DNA from 2 places in the Peribacillus sp. FSL H8-0477 genome. Region 1 is predicted to be linked to the other one. Evidence: a T-box and tRNA genes for the amino acid it is inferred to sense, from the RefSeq annotation. Region 1 holds a T-box; the other holds one or more tRNA genes.
The links. A T-box is a leader RNA that pairs with one kind of tRNA and senses whether it is charged. The one in region 1 lies ahead of leuS (leucine--tRNA ligase), so its partner is inferred to be a tRNA-Leu.
Positions count from the first base shown of each region.

Region 1 (7,031 bases):
AAAAGTGGACCGTTCAGCTGCGTATGCTGCGCGCTATGTAGCGAAGAATTTAGTGGCAGCGGGTCTGGCTGATAAAGTAGAAGTACAGCTTGCTTACGCTATTGGTGTAGCTAAGCCGGTATCAATCGCTGTTGATACATTCGGTACAGGAAAAGTGGATGAAGATATTTTAGTGGACTTAGTCAGTGCGAACTTTGATCTTCGTCCTGCTGGAATTATTAAAATGCTCGATCTTCGTAAACCGATTTATAAACAAACTGCAGCGTATGGACATTTTGGCCGTACAGATGTAGATCTTCCTTGGGAACGTACAGACAAGGCAGCTTCTTTAAAAGAACAAGCAAAAGCATAAACAAAAAAAAGAAATCTTACCTTGGTAAGATTTCTTTTTTTGCATTATCTGCTTTTCTGAATCAATACTATAACAATCAAGCTCTTAGCAGGTAAGGAATTCATATCTTATTCTAGTGGAGCAGTGTGTTTATAATATTGGCCCTTTTCGGCATATTCGTTTACGATGCGCTCCATGTCACGTTTGTCCTCTTCCGTCAGCTCCCGGATGACTTTAGCCGGTCTTCCGAAGGCCAATGTGTTAGGTGGAATCACTTTTCCTTGAGGGACTAAACTGCCGGCTCCGATAAATGCACCCTCACCGATTTCAGCTTTATCAAGAATGATTGAGCCCATTCCAACAAGTGCACCTTTCCTAACTTTACAGCTATGAAGAATAACTTGATGTCCAATAGTCACTTCATCTTCAATAATCAGTGGATTATTAGGGCTTTGGTGTAAAATACTATTATCCTGAATGTTAACTTTTTTTCCGATAATAGTTGGAGCAACATCCCCTCGAATGACGGAATTGAACCAAATGGTTGATTCAGCATCAATGGTAACATCACCTGTTATTATCGTATTCTCAGCAAGATAAACGCTTTCAGCAATTTGAGGTATTTTGTTTTTATATGGGTACACTGGCATATTTAAAACAAATCCTTTCCGAAATCGACATTTTTTATGTATTATTTGTATTATAAAGGACGAAAATCTATTTGGAAAAAAATACACCTTGAAATGATAGGGGGGACATCATATGTGGAAATGGGAGGCTGAAGGAAGCCCGAAAGCTGTAATTGTTATGGTACATGGAGCAATGGAACATCACGGCCGATATAAATGGCTGTCACAAATGTGGCGCTCTGCTGGGTATCATGTTATTATGGGGGACCTTCCAGGCCAAGGAATGACAACAAGAGCCTATCGAGGACATATTAATTCATTTGACCAGTACTTAAATGAGGTCAGGACCTGGATTGAGGAGGCATATGAATATGCCCTTCCAGTCTTCCTGCTGGGACACAGCATGGGCGGCTTGATTGCTATTAGACTTTTACAAGAAGATGAACTAGAAATAGCCGGCGTCATCCTTTCTTCACCATGTTTAGGACTGGTAACACAGCCGCCTAAGCTACTTGGCGCGGCTTCACTAGGATTAAATATCGCGTTGCCTAAATTAAGAATTGATGCGGGTCTCAAACCTGAACTTGTTACGAGAAATTTAGAAATCCAAGAAGAAGATCTAAACGATTCCTTATATGTTACGAAGGTTTCGGTTCGCTGGTATCGTGAACTGCTGGGCGCAATTAAGGAGGCCTTTGAGGATATTCCTGAATTTCAGGATGTTCCAATGCTATTAATGCAGGGCGGCGATGATAAGGTAGTTGACAAGCGCCCTGTTAGAGAATGGTTTAATTATAATCAATGCAGCGAAAAGCAATTCAAAGAATGGCACGGACTATATCATGAAATCTTTAATGAACCAGAAAGAAACGATGTATTCACATATGCGCTCAGTTTTGTCGAAACCCGCCTGAAGACGCTAGGATATGTAGTTCAATGAAAAGAAGCTGCCGGTATTTCGGCAGCTTCTTTTTAATCTATATTTTTTCTATAGCAAGGATAAATGGGGGATCGTTTACTTGATTTATAAACTGGTATTGCAAGACGTGTGCCCGATGCTGAGATAATGCGGCAGCATATTCGAGTAAATGGTCGCGTTCCTCAGCTCCTCCAGGATGACCATGGTAAATAACGAGGACGATCATTCCGCCTGGTGCCATAATATCAAGGAGCTGTTCTACACTGGAAATAGTCGTTTCAAAATGTGTAATAATTGATTTATCGCCGCCAGGAAGATAACCAAGATTAAAAATGGCAGCTTTTATTTGACCATGGTGTTTCTCGGGAATACGATAGGTCACTTGTTCATGTCCAGCAGTAAATAATGTGCATCGTTCGGTTACCTTCTCGGATGCTAGCTTTTTCTCCGTTTGATCAATCGCAGCTTGCTGAATGTCAAACCCATAAACATGCCCTTCCTCACCAACCAAATCCGCAAGAAAAACGGTATCAAATCCATTTCCGACTGTTCCATCAACGGCGATATCTCCATGAGTTAAGGAGTCTTTTAATAAACGACTGGCAAATGGTAAGATCTTTTCTAGTTTCATTTAAGTGGAACCTCCGTTATGTATAATTTCCCCTGATAGCTGTCACGCTTCTTTAATTCTGCATCGATAGCATTCAATACTTCCCATTTGTTAACGCTCCACATAGGTCCAACCATTAATTCAATTGGACCGTCCCCTGTTATGCGGTGGATAATCATCTCAGGAGGAAGAATTTCCAGTTGATCACAAACTAGCGAGATATAGTCTTCAAAGGTAAGAAATTCAAGTAATCCTTTTTCGTATTGTTTGACCATCGGTGTTCCTTTTAGAAGATGCAGTAGATGAATCTTGATTCCTTGAACATCGAGTTTGGCAACTTCACGTGCTGTATCCATCATCATTTCATAAGATTCCTGTGGTAGGCCGTTAATAATATGAGAACATACACGTATGCCATGCTTTCGTAATTTTTCAACACCTTCTTTGTAGCAGGCAAAGTCGTGAGCACGATTGATCATCCGAGCCGTTTTCTCATGCACGGTTTGCAGTCCAAGCTCCACAATAAGATACGTCCGTTCGTTGAGCTCGGCCAAATACTCCACCACATCATCAGGTAAACAATCTGGCCGGGTACCAATAGATAAACCGACAACATTTTCTTCCTGGAGAACGCCTTCGTATTTTTCCCGAAGTACTTCTACGGGTGCGTGTGTATTCGTGAATGCTTGGAAATAGGCCATGTATTTACCATCTTTCCATTTATGATGCATTTTTTCACTAATTTCTTTAAATTGGACATCCAACGGTTCGACTCTGCTGCCAGCAAAGTCACCTGATCCAGCTGCACTACAGAATGTACATCCGCCGTGAGCGACGGTGCCGTCACGATTTGGACAGTCAAAGCCGCCATCGAGAGCAACCTTAAACACTTTGTGACCGAATTCTTGACGTAAATGATAGTTCCAGGTGTGGTAGCGTTTTTCGTCTGATGCATATTTGAACGGGTTTATCTGATGCAAATCAGTAACCTCCTTAAAAGGTGAATAATCGGTAATTATTATTATACAACTTTTTAAACAGAAGAAGGGGGGCTTTATGGGAGAAGAAAAAGTCAGCAATGTGAATGCTGACTAGATGAAGGGTCAATATTTTTTTGCTGTTTTACAGCTTGTACACCATATAATGCGCCCTCAGAGAAGACCATATATTCTGGTTTCAGTTTACCCATCTTTGTTTTATGTCCCTCTTTTCTCCGGCTGCTCTTTCAGCGAGTCTTTTTCACTGAACCCTTTCCGCAAGATGTCATCATTATGTCCAATTCATTTTACTTTTTGTATTTGCACGTCATTTGATTATTAGGCATATAACATTACGAGTGAGGAGTTACCTAAAAAAAGAGGAGGAATTACTCATGCAAAATAATAATTATTATCCTGAGAATCCTGAATTTTTAAATATTGATCGTCAGTTTGTTGCGCCTTATGGGTTTGGAGGGCAAGTGTTTAATCCAGGAATGGGAGGATACGGATATCCATACAATATGTATGGATATGGCCAGCCCCAATACGGAGGTTATGGTCAACAGCCATACGGCGGAGGCTATGGGTACGGACATCATGGTGGATATGGCCATGGTCATGGCGGATACGGGCATGGATACGGTCATGGTTACGGCCAGGGCGGGTATGGTCATGGCTATCATGGTGGATATGGCCAAGGTGGGTACGGTCAAGGCGGGTATGGTCAGCAAGGGTAATTAGGCATCCAACATAGAATGGTTTTTCTTGGAGTAGATAATCCAGCGTCATTCTGCCGAAAATATAAAAGATGGTCACCCCATCAAATGATCGGAAGAGGAGCGGATGCTACTATGGCTACAAGGCAATCAATCGGCATGTGCATACAGCAATGTGAAAATGCTCTTAGTTATGCTCAGGATCAGTATCAGGACGGATCTAGGCAGGAGCATTACGGAGACGAGACATATGTGCAATCACAAGCGACTCTGCAGGAAGCAATGAATGATCTAGAAAAACTTTTGGGCAGTGCGAACGACCAACAAAGAGAACAGCTGTATCGTATGAGAATGCAGCTTCAGCAAATGCAATACAATATGGTAAGACTAGATCATTAACTTTGCAGAAAGGTTGTCGAGAAACTTCTCGACAACCTTTTTTGATCCCTTGATTGGACCGATATGGGCTTCCATTGCACACAAAATTAACTTTTGGTTTGCACAGGAGAGACGAAAATACTCTTTCACCGTGCAAGTCTATCTGGGTATTAATGCTATAATGTTATATACAATGAAACTTTTTAGTCTTTTCTGCATATATAAAGGAAAACATGACCAAAATGATTCATAGCAGTACTTGCTTTTATCGAGATTATTTACTAAAATACCTATATAATTAAATATTCAAATTGGCTATGATAAGGAGTAGTACCGATTAGAACCTGTTTAGAGAGTTGGCGGAAGGTGCAAGCCAATCAGGAGTGATCGCGAACTCGCCTTGGAGTTACGGGTATGAAGTGTAGTAGTACTCGGCGTAGGGTCCACGTTACGGATGTTTGAGCGGGGTGACGAATATAGTCGCCAATCTGGGTGGTACCGCGGGAAGATATACATAATCCTCTCGTCCCTTTTACAGGGATGAGGGGTTTTTTTATTGTAATTCCATATTGGTATAGGAGGAAAACAAAATGAGTTTTGATCATATTTCGATTGAAAAGAAATGGCAGAAGTTTTGGGAAGAAAATAAAACGTTTAAAACGGGTGAAGAAAGCGGCAAGCGGAAATTTTATGCGCTTGATATGTTCCCTTTCCCATCAGGTGCCGGGCTTCATGTTGGTCATCCTGAAGGATACACAGCGAGTGATATTTTAGCACGGGTAAAAAGGATGCAAGGCTGTAATGTGCTCCACCCAATCGGCTGGGACGCATTTGGTCTTCCAGCTGAGCAGTATGCGCTGGATACTGGGAATGATCCAGCAGAATTTACAGAGCATAATATTAATACGTTCCGCCGTCAAATTAAGGCATTGGGCTTTTCATATGATTGGGATCGTGAAATTGATACAACTGATCCAAGTTATTTTAAATGGACCCAATGGATCTTTATTAAATTATATGAAAAAGGCTTAGCATATGTTGATGAAGTGGCAGTGAATTGGTGCCCAGCGTTAGGAACCGTTCTTGCTAATGAAGAAGTAATTGATGGAAAAAGTGAACGAGGAGGTCATCCGGTTGAACGACGTCCAATGAAGCAGTGGATGCTTCGAATTACGGCTTATGCGGATCGTTTGATTGATGATTTGGATGATGTAGATTGGCCTGAGAATATCAAAGATATGCAGCGGAATTGGATCGGCCGTTCAGAGGGTGCAGAAGTTACATTTGGTATTGAAGGACATGATGAGACATTTACTGTATTCACAACACGTCCAGATACACTATTTGGTGCAACATATGCGGTATTGGCACCAGAGCACCCATTTGTTGATAAAATCACAACAGCTGCTCAGAACGAGGCTGTTCAAGCTTATTTAGATCAAGTGAAACATAAGAGTGATTTAGAAAGAACCGATTTAGCTAAAGACAAATCAGGTGTATTCACTGGGGCTTATGCAATTAACCCAGTTAATGGTGAAAAAATGCCGATTTGGATAGCTGATTATGTGTTAATCAGTTATGGAACGGGTGCTATCATGGCAGTCCCTGCTCATGATGAGCGTGATTATGAATTTGCAGTCAAATTCAATTTGCCAATTAAGGAAGTTGTAGCTGGCGGAGATGTAACAACTGAAGCTTATACGGGCGATGGATTGCATGTAAACTCTGACTTCTTAGATGGATTGAACAAAGAAGATGGTATATCAGCCATGATTAAATGGTTAAAGGAAAAAGAAATTGGAACGAAGAAAGTTACCTTCCGTTTGCGTGATTGGTTGTTCAGTCGTCAACGCTATTGGGGTGAGCCAATTCCAATCATCCATTGGGAAGATGGCTCGATTGAAGCACTTAAAGAAGAAGAGCTTCCGTTGTTACTTCCTAAATCAAATGACATCAAACCATCGGGCACAGGGGAGTCACCACTTGCTAAGATAAGCGAATGGGTAAATGTTGTTGATGAAAATGGACGTAAAGGCCGTCGCGAAACCAATACAATGCCAAACTGGGCTGGCAGCAGCTGGTACTACTTACGTTACATTGATCCGAATAATGATCAAGTATTGGCCGATCCTGAGAAATTAAAAGAATGGCTTCCAGTCGATATATATATAGGCGGAGCAGAGCATGCAGTGCTTCATTTACTTTACGCACGCTTCTGGCATAAATTCTTATTTGATATCGGTGTGGTGTCAACTAAAGAGCCATTCCAAAATCTTTTCAATCAAGGAATGATTTTGGGCGAAAATAACGAAAAAATGAGTAAATCAAAAGGGAATGTTGTAAACCCTGATGATATTGTTGAGAGCCATGGAGCAGATACGCTTCGCATGTACGAAATGTTCATGGGGCCACTTGATGCATCAATTGCTTGGTCCAATAATGGACTTGACGGCTCACGCAGATTCCTT
Region 1 covers NZ_JBBODE010000001.1:1,607,324-1,614,354, reverse strand. Annotated here, with positions in the region: gene metK (methionine adenosyltransferase) at 1-352, shown strand, start outside; gene MHI18_RS08145 (gamma carbonic anhydrase) at 460-981, opposite strand; gene MHI18_RS08140 (alpha/beta hydrolase) at 1,094-1,900, shown strand; gene MHI18_RS08135 (tRNA (mnm(5)s(2)U34)-methyltransferase) at 1,938-2,510, opposite strand; gene MHI18_RS08130 (TIGR01212 family radical SAM protein) at 2,507-3,469, opposite strand; gene MHI18_RS08125 (hypothetical protein) at 3,862-4,206, shown strand; gene MHI18_RS08120 (YtzC family protein) at 4,321-4,584, shown strand; T-box leader at 4,872-5,097, shown strand; gene leuS (leucine--tRNA ligase) at 5,154-7,031, shown strand, end outside.

Region 2 (7,031 bases), on a different contig from region 1:
TACCATTCAGTCTGATGATTCTACATTTATAATAGGAAGCTTACTTTCTTGAGAAATCATAAAAGTAAGCTTTTTTATGTTAGGTGCTTTTGGTTGTATGAAACAGAGTGAAGATTCGCAACATGCTTTTTGATTTGTTAGACTAGTTATAAGCAATAAAGAGATAATGATTATTTTTTTACATAAAGAGCGGAGGAATCCCGATGGTAGCAGAAGAAAATCAATTAAAACTGATCATTAAACAAGTAGTAAAAGAATTAAATTTAAAAGTTAATCAAGTTCAAAGTGTCATTAACTTGTTAAATGAGGGGAATACTGTCCCGTTTATTGCTCGATATCGGAAAGAGATGACCGGTTCGTTGGATGAAGTAGAAATTCGCTCGATAATGGATAGATGGAAGTACCTTGAAAATCTTCATACTCGTAAAGAAGAAGTAGTACGTATTATTGAAGAACAAGGCAAATTAACACCCGAGCTGAAAGCTCAAATTGAACAATCGGTAAAGCTGCAAGAAATTGAAGATCTTTATCGGCCGTATAAGCAAAAAAGAAGGACGAAAGCCACTGTAGCTAAAGAAAAAGGGTTAGAACCTTTTGCTTTATGGTTGATGGAATTTCATCCTGAATCTGTTTTGCCTAAGGCAGAGGAATTTATTTCTGCTGATTTAGAAGTTTTAACGGCAGACGATGCTATTGCTGGTGCAAAGGATATTATTGCTGAGCAGATCTCTGACGACGCTTCACTGCGAAAGTGGATGAGGGCAGATGTCTTTAAAACGGGGAAAATAATGTCCGTTAGTAAAAATGAGGATGCCGACGAGAAAAAAATCTTTGAAATGTATTATGAATATGAAGAGCCTGTTCAAAAGATTGTCCCTCACCGAGTTCTTGCGCTCAACCGTGGAGAAAAAGAAGATATTTTAAGAGTGTCGATTGAGCCGAAGGAAGAAGCAATTATCGAGTATATGGTAAGAAAAATCATTAATAAAAATGAATCAGAATCCGCAAGTTTTGTGACCGAAGCCATTGAAGATAGCTTCAAACGTTTGATTTTTCCTTCAATTGAGCGTGAAATTAGGAAAGAACTAACCGAGAAGGCTGAAGATCAAGCCATACATATATTCTCTGAAAATCTGAAGAATTTATTGCTGCAGCCACCTTTAAAAGGAAAAGTCATACTTGCATTAGATCCAGCGTTTCGAACAGGCTGCAAACTTGCTGTACTTGATGAAACAGGAAAAGTCATTGATATTAGTGTTATTTATCCACATGCTCCGATTAATAAAAAAGCAGAGGCCCGAGATAAAACAATTTCGCTCATTGAACAGTTTGATGTAGAAGTGGTAGCGATAGGGAATGGGACAGCTTCAAGGGAGTCGGAACAATTTATTGCAGATATCCTTAAAGACTTGCAGCGGAATATTTCGTATATCATCGTAAATGAAGCGGGTGCAAGTATTTATTCAGCATCTGAAATAGCGCGTGATGAATTTCCTGACTTACAAGTTGAACAGCGCAGTGCCGTATCTATTGGCAGAAGGCTTCAGGATCCACTTGCTGAATTGGTGAAAATAGATCCGCAATCTGTTGGTGTAGGGCAATATCAGCATGATGTATCACAGAAAAAATTAGCTGAATCGTTAACATTTGTCGTAGAAACGGCTGTTAATCAGGTAGGAGTAAATGTTAACACGGCTTCACCGTCATTACTTCAGTATGTGGCAGGACTATCAAAGACTGTCGCGCAAAATATCGTGAAGAAAAGAGAAGAAGAAGGAAAGTTTGAAAGTAGAAAACAATTAAAAAACATTCCAAGACTCGGTGCAAAAACCTATGAACAAAGCATTGGTTTCATGAGGATTATAGATGGTACAGAACCACTGGACCAAACATCTATTCATCCTGAAAATTATGGTGCTGTGACAAAACTACTGAAAAAATTAGGTTCGACTAAAGCTGAATTGGGAAGTGAAGCGTTAACTCAGTCATTAAAGCATTTAGATGTAAAGGCGTATTCAGAGGAACTGGATATCGGTGAAATTACCCTGAAAGATATCATAGAAGCTTTGATGAAGCCGGGCAGAGACCCCCGGGATGAACTGCCTAAACCATTGTTGAAGAAAGACGTGCTTAAAATGGAGGATTTACAGAAAGGGATGGAACTACAAGGTACGGTCCGAAATGTTGTCGACTTTGGTGCTTTTGTCGACATCGGGGTTAAGCAGGATGGTCTTGTCCATATCTCCAAACTAAGCAACCGTTTTGTCAAACACCCACTGGATCTTGTGTCAGTAGGAGATGTTGTTACGGTATGGGTTGAGCAGATAGATGTTAATAAACAACGCGTATCATTAACTATGCTTGAACCTAAAGAACAGACTATGTAAAAGACTGCCCCTTTCTTCTATATAGAAGAAAGGGGTATTTTTATGGATTGTTAACCACTATAGGTTGACAAGTTCTCTGCTATAAATGAATTCGTTCTTTTTTACGATAATAAAACCAGCATTGATTAAGTAATTTGATTTGATAGGAGTCTTTTTCATAGAAAGCCCGTTTCATTTGGTTTTGTAACCAATTTGGCATGGATAAACCTCCTGGTTTTCTCACTAGTTACCACTATGTTTATGATATAATGGGTTGTCATGTTACCAGGAAAGGGAGAAGTTAATGGATAACGAGATGCTTCAGGAGTTAGTCGAAGATATTTCGGAAAGAGAATTTGGTAAAACGTTTAGGCATCAAGCAAGTTTTAATTCTCGCTTACGGACGACAGGCGGCCGATACTTACTTCGATCTCATAATATCGAGATTAATGAAAAATATTACTTAGAAGGCGGAATGGATGTTTTAGTAGGGATTATTAAACATGAGCTATGTCACTATCACCTTCATCTAGAAGGAAAAGGATATCAGCACAGAGATGCCAGTTTTAGAAAATTACTAAGAGAAGTAGAAGCCCCGCGTTTCTGCAAGCCCCTTGCTTCACAGCAAGTTAAACAGAAGAAGTCGAGAATTCTTATGTACTCTTGTACAAGCTGCAGCCAGATTTATCAGAGAAAGAGAAGAATAAATCTAACGAAATATGTTTGTGGAAAGTGTAAAGGAAGACTGGTGTTGACAAAAGAAATCATAGCCCAATGAAAAGTTCTTTAGATTTATCAATGGTTGAAACCCTTGTGGTTATTGAGTTTACGGCTTTAAAACTTCTTTCTTAAATAATAAATGAAGAATATTAAAAAAGAGTGTTGACTTTTGATAACAATGTCCTTATAATCTAAAGAGTCGAGAAAATAACTTACGGGTTTTTAACGGCAGACAAGATACATTATTCCGCAGTAGCTCAGTGGTAGAGCATTCGGCTGTTAACCGAACGGTCGTAGGTTCGAGTCCTACCTGCGGAGCCATATGGGGAAGTACTCAAGAGGCTGAAGAGGCGCCCCTGCTAAGGGTGTAGGTCGCGCGAGCGGCGCGAGGGTTCAAATCCCTCCTTCTCCGCCAGGAACATTTTTTAAGGCCCCTTGGTCAAGCGGTTAAGACACCGCCCTTTCACGGCGGTAACACGGGTTCGAATCCCGTAGGGGTCACTTTATACATAATTTAATGGTCCGGTAGTTCAGTTGGTTAGAATGCCTGCCTGTCACGCAGGAGGTCGCGGGTTCGAGTCCCGTCCGGACCGCCATTATTATTTTAAAAAAGTACTTGCAGTGAAACATCGTAATGTGATAAGATGATTTTCTGTATTAGATTTATTGGGCTATAGCCAAGCGGTAAGGCAACGGACTTTGACTCCGTCATGCGTAGGTTCAAATCCTGCTAGCCCAGCCATTTTTTTGTACGAGCCATTAGCTCAGTTGGTAGAGCATCTGACTTTTAATCAGAGGGTCGTAGGTTCGAATCCTACATGGCTCACCATTTTTTATATGCGGGTGTGGCGGAATGGCAGACGCACCAGATTTAGGATCTGGCGCCGCGAGGCGTGGGGGTTCAAGTCCCTTCACCCGCATTAGAAATTACTTGTTGACAGCAACTCACCAACGTGTTACGATGATAAAGTCGCTTTTGCGGTCGTGGCGGAATGGCAGACGCGCTAGGTTGAGGGCCTAGTGGGGGTTAACCCCGTGGAGGTTCAAGTCCTCTCGGCCGCACCAACAAAATTTCAAAATATACTTTTCTTATATAAAGCGCCCGTAGCTCAATTGGATAGAGCATCTGACTACGAATCAGAAGGTTGTAGGTTCGACTCCCGCCGGGCGCACCATATTTCGGGAAGTAGCTCAGCTTGGTAGAGCACTTGGTTTGGGACCAAGGGGTCGCAGGTTCGAATCCTGTCTTCCCGACCATTACTTCTCAATAAAAATTTCAATTATATATGCGGGTGTAGTTTAGTGGTAAAACCTCAGCCTTCCAAGCTGATGATGAGAGTTCGATTCTCTTCACCCGCTCCATTTTAACTTTATTGCTCTTTGAAAACTGAACAAAACAAAGCGTCAACGTTTTAAAGAAGTGAGTACACACTATAAAAACAACCGAGCAAGTCAAACATTCTACGGAGAGTTTGATCCTGGCTCAGGATGAACGCTGGCGGCGTGCCTAATACATGCAAGTCGAGCGAATTGTTGAGTTTACTCAACAGTTAGCGGCGGACGGGTGAGTAACACGTGGGCAACCTGCCTATAAGACTGGGATAACTTCGGGAAACCGGAGCTAATACCGGATATGTTCTTTTCTCGCATGAGAGAAGATGGAAAGACGGTTTCGGCTGTCACTTATAGATGGGCCCGCGGCGCATTAGCTAGTTGGTGAGGTAATGGCTCACCAAGGCAACGATGCGTAGCCGACCTGAGAGGGTGATCGGCCACACTGGGACTGAGACACGGCCCAGACTCCTACGGGAGGCAGCAGTAGGGAATCTTCCGCAATGGACGAAAGTCTGACGGAGCAACGCCGCGTGAACGATGAAGGCTTTCGGGTCGTAAAGTTCTGTTGTTAGGGAAGAACAAGTACCAGAGTAACTGCTGGTACCTTGACGGTACCTAACCAGAAAGCCACGGCTAACTACGTGCCAGCAGCCGCGGTAATACGTAGGTGGCAAGCGTTATCCGGAATTATTGGGCGTAAAGCGCGCGCAGGTGGTTCCTTAAGTCTGATGTGAAAGCCCCCGGCTCAACCGGGGAGGGTCATTGGAAACTGGGGAACTTGAGTGTAGAAGAGGAAAGTGGAATTCCACGTGTAGCGGTGAAATGCGTAGAGATGTGGAGGAACACCAGTGGCGAAGGCGACTTTCTGGTCTATAACTGACACTGAGGCGCGAAAGCGTGGGGAGCAAACAGGATTAGATACCCTGGTAGTCCACGCCGTAAACGATGAGTGCTAAGTGTTAGAGGGTTTCCGCCCTTTAGTGCTGCAGCTAACGCATTAAGCACTCCGCCTGGGGAGTACGGCCGCAAGGCTGAAACTCAAAGGAATTGACGGGGGCCCGCACAAGCGGTGGAGCATGTGGTTTAATTCGAAGCAACGCGAAGAACCTTACCAGGTCTTGACATCCTCTGACACTCCTAGAGATAGGACGTTCCCCTTCGGGGGACAGAGTGACAGGTGGTGCATGGTTGTCGTCAGCTCGTGTCGTGAGATGTTGGGTTAAGTCCCGCAACGAGCGCAACCCTTGATCTTAGTTGCCAGCATTCAGTTGGGCACTCTAAGGTGACTGCCGGTGATAAACCGGAGGAAGGTGGGGATGACGTCAAATCATCATGCCCCTTATGACCTGGGCTACACACGTGCTACAATGGATGGTACAAAGAGCTGCAAACTCGCGAGGGTAAGCGAATCTCATAAAGCCATTCTCAGTTCGGATTGCAGGCTGCAACTCGCCTGCATGAAGCCGGAATCGCTAGTAATCGCGGATCAGCATGCCGCGGTGAATACGTTCCCGGGCCTTGTACACACCGCCCGTCACACCACGAGAGTTTGTAACACCCGAAGTCGGTGAGGTAACCGCAAGGAGCCAGCCGCCTAAGGTGGGACAGATGATTGGGGTGAAGTCGTAACAAGGTAGCCGTATCGGAAGGTGCGGCTGGATCACCTCCTTTCTAAGGAAAATTAACGTGACGCTTTTGTTTTGTTCAGTTTTGAATGAGTAATTCATTCAACCTTGTTCTTTGAAAACTAGATAATAGATAGAAGGCAAATTTTGCATCAATTTTTAAAACACCGAATGTTTTTTTTAGTAGGTTAAGTTAGAAAGGGCGCACGGTGGATGCCTTGGCACTAGGAGCCGATGAAGGACGGGACTAACACCGATATGCTTTGGGGAGCTGTAAGTAAGCGTTGATCCAGAGATTTCCGAATGGGGAAACCCACTGTTCGTAATGGAACAGTATCTTTACCTGAATACATAGGGTACTGAAGGCAGACCCGGGGAACTGAAACATCTAAGTACCCGGAGGAAGAGAAAGCAATAGCGATTTCCTGAGTAGCGGCGAGCGAAACGGAATCAGCCCAAACCAAGAGGCTTGCCTCTTGGGGTTGTAGGACACTCAATATGGAGTTACAAAGGAACGGGGTAAATGAAGAGGTCTGGAAAGGCCCGTCAAAGAAGGTAAAAACCCTGTAGTTGAAACTTCGTTCCCTCCTGAGTGGATCCTGAGTACGGCGGGACACGAGAAATCCCGTCGGAAACAGGGAGGACCATCTCCCAAGGCTAAATACTCCCTAGTGACCGATAGTGAACCAGTACCGTGAGGGAAAGGTGAAAAGCACCCCGGAAGGGGAGTGAAATAGATCCTGAAACCGTGTGCTTACAAGTAATCAGAGCCCGTTAATGGGTGATGGTGTGCCTTTTGTAGAATGAACCGGCGAGTTACGATCCCATGCGAGGTTAAGTTGAAAAGACGGAGCCGCAGCGAAAGCGAGTCTGAATAGGGCGAATTAGTATGTGGTCGTAGACCCGAAACCAGGTGATCTACCCATGTCCAGGGTGAAGTTCAGGTAACACTGAATGGAGGCCCGAACCCACGCACGTTGAAAAG
Region 2 covers NZ_JBBODE010000002.1:216,418-223,448, forward strand. Annotated here, with positions in the region: gene MHI18_RS12835 (PP2C family serine/threonine-protein phosphatase) at 1-52, shown strand, start outside; gene MHI18_RS12840 (Tex family protein) at 204-2,387, shown strand; gene cmpA (cortex morphogenetic protein CmpA) at 2,467-2,586, opposite strand; gene MHI18_RS12850 (SprT family protein) at 2,671-3,144, shown strand; tRNA gene MHI18_RS12855 (tRNA-Asn) at 3,333-3,407, shown strand; tRNA gene MHI18_RS12860 (tRNA-Ser) at 3,411-3,501, shown strand; tRNA gene MHI18_RS12865 (tRNA-Glu) at 3,516-3,587, shown strand; tRNA gene MHI18_RS12870 (tRNA-Asp) at 3,606-3,682, shown strand; tRNA gene MHI18_RS12875 (tRNA-Gln) at 3,754-3,828, shown strand; tRNA gene MHI18_RS12880 (tRNA-Lys) at 3,840-3,915, shown strand; tRNA gene MHI18_RS12885 (tRNA-Leu) at 3,926-4,006, shown strand; tRNA gene MHI18_RS12890 (tRNA-Leu) at 4,065-4,151, shown strand; tRNA gene MHI18_RS12895 (tRNA-Arg) at 4,185-4,261, shown strand; tRNA gene MHI18_RS12900 (tRNA-Pro) at 4,267-4,343, shown strand; tRNA gene MHI18_RS12905 (tRNA-Gly) at 4,375-4,448, shown strand; rRNA gene MHI18_RS12910 (16S ribosomal RNA) at 4,547-6,092, shown strand; rRNA gene MHI18_RS12915 (23S ribosomal RNA) at 6,233-7,031, shown strand, end outside.
Region 2: it encodes a tRNA-Leu, which carries the amino acid that the T-box ahead of leuS (leucine--tRNA ligase) is inferred to sense. The anticodon was not compared.